3 regions of the Natronincola ferrireducens genome follow, and region 1 is predicted to be linked to each of the others. Evidence: riboswitches for the same ligand, from Rfam matches in the RefSeq annotation. Region 1 holds a riboswitch; each other region holds the start of a gene.
The links. Region 1 has a riboswitch for S-adenosylmethionine ahead of BLS22_RS01870 (methionine ABC transporter ATP-binding protein). Riboswitches for the same ligand answer to the same signal wherever they lie in the genome.
Positions count from the first base shown of each region.

Region 2: it holds a riboswitch for S-adenosylmethionine, as region 1 does, so the genes downstream of both, BLS22_RS10085 (O-acetylhomoserine aminocarboxypropyltransferase/cysteine synthase family protein) here and BLS22_RS01870 (methionine ABC transporter ATP-binding protein) in region 1, are expected to answer to the same signal.
Region 3: it holds a riboswitch for S-adenosylmethionine, as region 1 does, so the genes downstream of both, metK (methionine adenosyltransferase) here and BLS22_RS01870 (methionine ABC transporter ATP-binding protein) in region 1, are expected to answer to the same signal.

Region 1 is NZ_FNFP01000001.1:410,593-412,865, forward strand. It holds gene BLS22_RS01865 (methionine ABC transporter permease) at 1-531, opposite strand, end outside; gene BLS22_RS01870 (methionine ABC transporter ATP-binding protein) at 533-1,330, opposite strand; SAM riboswitch class I at 1,404-1,508, opposite strand; SAM riboswitch class I at 1,586-1,690, opposite strand; gene BLS22_RS01875 (YerC/YecD family TrpR-related protein) at 1,911-2,240, shown strand.
Region 2 is NZ_FNFP01000004.1:52,229-54,501, reverse strand. It holds gene BLS22_RS10090 (GNAT family N-acetyltransferase) at 1-205, opposite strand, end outside; SAM riboswitch class I at 887-991, shown strand; gene BLS22_RS10085 (O-acetylhomoserine aminocarboxypropyltransferase/cysteine synthase family protein) at 1,086-2,273, shown strand, end outside.
Region 3 is NZ_FNFP01000001.1:259,334-261,606, forward strand. It holds gene BLS22_RS14910 (hypothetical protein) at 1-90, opposite strand, end outside; gene BLS22_RS01160 (COG2426 family protein) at 360-827, shown strand; SAM riboswitch class I at 947-1,045, shown strand; gene metK (methionine adenosyltransferase) at 1,357-2,273, shown strand, end outside.

The sequences.
Region 1 (2,273 bases):
GCGTATTGCTAAATCCCCTAGACCACCTCCTCCTACAGCCCCCGCCATGGCTGAATAGCCAATGACATTTACTAGAGTAATGGTAATGCCTAGGATAATAGCTGGCATGCTTTCTGGAATCAAAACCTTATAAATAATTTGTAGGTTTGTAGCTCCCATAGCTTGAGAGGCTTCTATAACGCCTTTATTAACCTCCAATAGAGCATTTTCTATAATTCTAGAAAAGAAGGGAATGGTAGCTACCGTCAAAGGAACAATAGCGGCAGTTGTTCCGATAGAAGTCCCCACAATTCCTCTAGTAAAAGGAATGATAGAAATCATCAGGATGATAAAGGGAAAGGATCTCCCTATATTGACAATATAGGAAAAAATGTTGTGGAGCCCTTTATTTTCCATAATATGATTTTTTCTAGTAATCACCAAAATAATTCCTATAGGTGTTCCAATCAAAACAGCTATTAGGGTAGATATTGAAACCATATAAAGTGTTTCCTGTAGAGAAGGAATAATCAAGCTCAATAATTTATCCATTTTATAAACCTCCTACCTTTACATTTCTGAACAAATCCAGTGGTATAGGCTGATGTTTTTCGAAGGCCTTGTTACCCAATAGGAGATTGGTATAGGGATGCTGAGGTGTCTTAAATATTTGGTTTACACAACCCCTCTCTACAATCTCTCCGTCCTTTAACACAGCCACCTTCTTACAGATTTGTTGAATAACCTCCATTTGATGGGTAATCAGTACAACTGTAATATCTAACTTTTCATTAATTTCTCTTAATAGGTTCAAGATGCTTCTACTGGTGATGGGATCTAAGGCAGAAGTAGCTTCATCACTTAACAATATTTTGGGATTTGTGGCTAAAGCCCTGGCAATAGCAACCCTTTGTCTTTGTCCCCCACTTAATTGAGAAGGGTAATGATTCTTTTTGTCTTGAAGGCCTACTAATTCTAGCAATTGATGAACTCTAATCTTTATTTCGTCTTTTTTCATACCATCCAACTCTAGGGGATAGGCTACATTTTTCTCTACAGTTCTACTGGTTAGCAAATGATAATTTTGAAAAATCATACCCATATCTCGACGGCATTTTCTAAGGTTATTAGGAGAAAGCTTTGTTAGGTCGATACCATCTATCCGAACCTCTCCTGAGGTAGGCTTCTCTAGTAGATTAATACAACGGATCAAAGTAGATTTTCCAGCACCGCTAAGACCCATGATACCGTAGATATCTCCCTTATCTACGGTTAAACTGATGTTCTTTAAGGCTAAAACATTCCCCTCCTTTGATTCATAAAGCTTACTGATGTTTTTTAACTCAATCATGGTTTTACACCTCTTTCTATAAAATAAAAAAACCACTTTCTCGACGAAAGAGGCACCAAAACAATAGTTCCCTCCCTCATCTCTCAGCACATGATGTGCTGCTGGAATTGGCACCTTCGATCGTAATCGCGGTTGCCGGGTTTCATCGGGCCAGTCCCTCCACCTCTCTTGATAAGAGTGTTTCATTAAGTATTAAATTTTTATAATAAAAAAACCACTTTCACAACGAAAGAGGCATCAAAAGTATAGATTCCTCCCTCATCTTTCAACACATAATGTGTTGCAGGAATTGGCACCTTCGATCGTAATCGCGGTTGCCGGGTTTCATCGGGCCAGTCCCTCCACCTCTCTTGATAAGAGTATAATAATTCGATTTAATTTTTTACTTCAATCATAAAATACATTATATTAGTTTTTGGAAAAAAAGTCAATAATAAAAATAAAATAAATTTTTGTTGTTATTTTTTCTGTAGGTAACAACGGAGATATATTATTTTGTCAGAAAAATTTTTATTTAATTAAAAGGAAAAAGGAGAAAAAGGTAGAAGTTTATATTAAAATGTATGTTTGGGGTGAGATGATGTCTTATCAGTCAAGAATTAAAGATGGATTTACCGATGCGTTATTTGAAGCGATTTTAGAGCTAGAGACAGTAGAGGAGTGCTATAGATTTTTTGAAGATGTTTGCACCATTAAAGAAATTCAATCCATATCCCAAAGGCTAGAGGTTGCCAAGCTACTGAAGGAAGGGCGAACCTACATTGAAATAGAAAAAACTACGGGGGCCAGTACCGCCACCATTAGTAGAGTTAATCGTTGCCTTCATTATGGGGCCGACGGATATAAGCTAGTCCTAAAAAGGTTAGACGAACAACAAAAACAAAGTGAAGAAGATTTACAACAAGAATAAAAACAGGGAAATCCTAACATTAGGATTTCCCTG
Region 2 (2,273 bases), on a different contig from region 1:
CATTTTTAAACTTCTCCCCATACTTTTTCTTATCCTTTAAATAGTTATCCATTAAAAATCCTTTTCTATGGTCTTTGCTATCGGTTCCTACAGAAGCTGCTACTGCCAATATTCCTTCAACATCCTCCACAGTTGCCTTCGTAACCTTTAGATCCTCCACTTCATGTGCCCCTAATGCTTGAGCATAAGCTTTGTTAATACTCATTGTATCCTCCCTTTATTTATTCTTATCGTCTTTCTTTTCTCTTTCTTACTTCATTCTGGTCAGATGAAGCCTACCACACCCCCTTGATATTTTTGTCAAACTTGTATATTTATAAAAATCACATTTGCAAAGTATTTTTGTATTATATCCTCATTAAATTTATATTTTTTATATTTTTATTTGTTTTTAGTAAATATTTTAATATTTTATACCCAAAACAAATACTTTTTAAACTATTTGTAGAATTATATTAGATAAATATATGTTTTTCTTAAATATGATAGATAATTAAAGGGTATAAGGGAATTTCCTCTTGATAATAGCACAAAATTCTATTGAAATTCGTGTTTTATCCCTGGTTTTATCTTTTTATACAGATTATTATATCTATGTATTTATTCATTTCTATTTAATTATTATAACATATTTTTTATAATTTTATAAATATACAGTTTATTCTATAGGCTCTATAATTTTATTAATGTACTTCTGAGGATTTTAGAAGGATTCTATAAATGACCTGCTCCAACATTTTTCAATATTATTAACTACCATAAAATCAACAACAGAATTTAACAGATGAAAAATTTAAAATAGATTTAATTATTTTTATTTTTTAAAAAAACCTTGACATAACCTTTACTGGGTGATAAATTATATAACATAAAACTTCATACTTAACTCTTATAAAGAGTGGCGGAGGGACTGGCCCTATGAAGCCCGGCAACCAGCATACTATGTGCATGGTGCTAAATCCTGTAGGTATATTTACCTAAGAGATGAGAGGATAACTAATCCATATATGCTTATAAGCTTCTCCATTCTCTTGGAGGAGCTTTTTTGTATTTCAATACTACTATTAAAAAGGAGCGATATTAAAATGTCACAAAAAAATTTGAGATTTGACACACTTCAGGTCCATGCAGGACAGAAACCAGACCCTACTACAGGTTCAAGAGCAGTTCCCATTTACCAAACCTGTGCCTATGTATTTAATAGTGCAGAGCATGCAGCTAATCTATTTGGTCTTAAGGAAGCTGGCAACATCTATACAAGAATTGGCAATCCTACAACAGCGGTGTTCGAAGAACGAATCGCTGCCCTAGAGGGAGGTGTAGGAGCTTTGGCAGTATCTTCTGGTCAAGCAGCTATTACCTACGCTATCCAAAACCTTGCTGAGGTTGGGGATGAAATTATTTCTGCCAGCACCTTGTATGGAGGTACCTATAATCTATTTGCTTCTACCCTACCAAGAATGGGCATCAAAACAGTATTTGTAGATTCTGATGACCCACAAAACTTTGCAGCAGCTATTAATGAAAAAACGAAAGCTATTTATGTAGAAGTAATAGGTAATCCTAGCATTAATTTAATTGATATCGAAGCAGTAGCAAAGATTGCCCATGAAAACGGATTGCCTCTTATTGTAGACAATACCTTTGGGACCCCTTATTTAATTCGTCCTATCGAGTTTGGTGCAGATATTGTTGTCCACTCTGCAACAAAGTTCATTGGGGGTCATGGAAGCTCCATTGGTGGGGTAATTGTAGATGGTGGAACCTTTGATTGGACTGGAAGCCACAGATTTTCATCCTTTACAAAACCCGACCCCTCCTATAACAACGTAAGCTATACAGAAACCTTTGGCCCTCTTGCTTATATTGTCAAAGCTAGAGTGCAGCTTCTAAGAGATACAGGTGCTACCCTAAGCCCCTTCAATGCCTTTTTATTTATTCAGGGACTTGAAACTCTATCCCTGAGGGTACAACGCCACGTAGAAAACACAAAGAAAATTGTAGATTTTTTAGTTAATCATCCCCTTGTTGACTGGGTGAATTATCCTAGTCTAGAAGATAATAAATATTATGACTTAGCACAAAAATACTTACCTAAGGGGGCTGGCTCCATTTTTACTTTTGGTATTAAGGGGGGCCTAGAGGCAGGAAGAACATTTATCGACAGTCTAGAGTTATTTTCTCTATTGGCCAATGTAGCAGATACAAAATCCCTTGTGATTCATCCTGCCAGTACAACCCATGCTCAGCTAACAGAGGAAGAACAAAGGGCT
Region 3 (2,273 bases), 150 kb from region 1:
TTTATCGTAATCTTCGTTTTCTTCTAAATAACGTCTTAATTTATTTTTTTGGTTAGCGATCTCTATACTTAACTCTTCTAATTTCCCCATAATTCAATCCCCTTTCTAAACAACTAGATAACTAGAAGATGCTATTTTTATTTTTACATAAATCATATAAAATATTATAATGCAAAAGGTTAAAAAACCTATATTGCAAAATATACTTGTACAAATTATACCACAACTTCCAATGGCCAAACATTAAATTTACGTTACAAAGGGGTAATGGATAAACATAATACCAAAGGCTTACTGGGATATAGGGACTTAGTTCTATCGCCATTGTTTTCACTATATAATAAATAGAGGTGAAGGGAATGGAAAGAATGCTGGAACTAATTACCCATGAATTGATGGTGCTGTTAATTGCTGCAATGCCCCTAATTGAAGTAAGGGGTGCTATACCTATAGGGGTTTCCCTTGGCATGCATCCTGCCCATGCAACAGTTTTAGGGATTGTAGGAAGCTTAATCCCTGTTCCTCTTTTGCTTCTATTTATAAAGCCTTTTATTTTCTATTTCAGAAATATGAGGATTTTTAGCAAAGTCATTGATAGAGCTGTAAAAAAGATATTGAAAAAAAGTAAAAATATTGAAAAATACAGTGTGGTAGGATTAGTTTTATTTGTGGCTGTTCCTTTGCCTACAACAGGAATATGGAGTGGGTGTCTAGCAGCTATCCTATTTAATATCCCCTTTAAACAAGCTTTTCCAGCAATTGCTCTAGGTGCTGTAATTGCTGGAAGTATTATGTTTGTTTTAAGCTATGTAATTGTTACAATTTAGTTTAAAAGGAACCCTAATTTATTCATGAAGAAAAATTTTCCTACTTTAAAATATTCATTGACAGAGAAGAGACAGGGTGATATGATATTGCATGATAAAAACTTAATAAAAATCTTGATACCTTATCAAGAGTGGTGGAGGGAAGGGCCCGATGAAATCCGGCAACCATAAGTAGTATGGTGCTAAATCCCACAGAATATAATTCTGGAAGATGAGGAAACGAAATTGGTGTATTATGCCTCTTCTTTTTGAGAAGAGGTTTTTTATTATGGATAATTTTCGCTAAAAAAATAAAACTAATAGAAATCCTTTAAAATGTTTATAAGGAAATGATGACCTTCTCCTATTCATTCTACCCTTATCATTTCCTATATATATATAAATTTTACTTACAACAAAATCTTCCTACAGAAGCTTCAAGGTTGAGTTTGTTGAACCCAATAACGGAAATTATAACTTATTTACATTGTATATAGCTTATAATTTCCTATTGATTATAAAAATAAGGAAATAAGGAGGAAACAGTATTATGGCAAGAAGATTATTTACTTCAGAATCTGTAACAGAAGGACATCCAGATAAAATTTGTGATCAAATATCTGATGCTATTTTAGATGCCATTTTTGAAAAAGATCCAAATGCAAGGGTAGCTTGTGAAACCTCTGTAACAACTGGTCTTGTCTTGGTAGCAGGGGAAATTACAACCAATTGCTATGTAGATATTCCAAAGGTTGTTAGAAAAACAGTGGAGGAAATTGGTTACACAAGAGCAAAATATGGATTTGACTGCGATACCTGTGCTGTATTAACAGCCATTGATGAGCAATCTTCCGACATTGCTATGGGGGTAAATGAAGCCCTTGAAAGCAAAAAAGGTGAAATGCAGGATGAATTAGAAGCTATTGGGGCTGGAGACCAAGGTATTATGTTTGGTTTTGCCTGCAATGAAACCCCTGAGCTAATGCCTCTACCGATTGCCCTATCCCATAAGCTGGCCAGAAGATTAGCAGAGGTAAGAAAAAATGGTACATTATCCTATCTTCGCCCCGATGGAAAAACCCAGGTGACCGTTGAGTACGATGGAGACAAGCCTGTGAGAATAGACGCTATTGTTATTTCTACACAACATAGCCCAAAGGTAGATAGAGATACAATTGAAAATGATTTAATTGAGTATGTCATTCAAAAGATTGTACCAACAGAGCTATTGGATGAAAATACTAAGTACTACATTAACCCAACCGGTAGATTTGTTATTGGTGGACCCCAAGGGGATGCTGGATTAACAGGAAGAAAAATCATTGTAGATACCTATGGGGGTTATGCTCGCCATGGTGGTGGAGCCTTCTCTGGAAAAGATCCAACGAAGGTAGACCGTTCTGCTGCCTACGCTGCTAGATATGTAGCCAAGAATATTGTAGCTGCAGGTTTGGCTGATAAATGTGA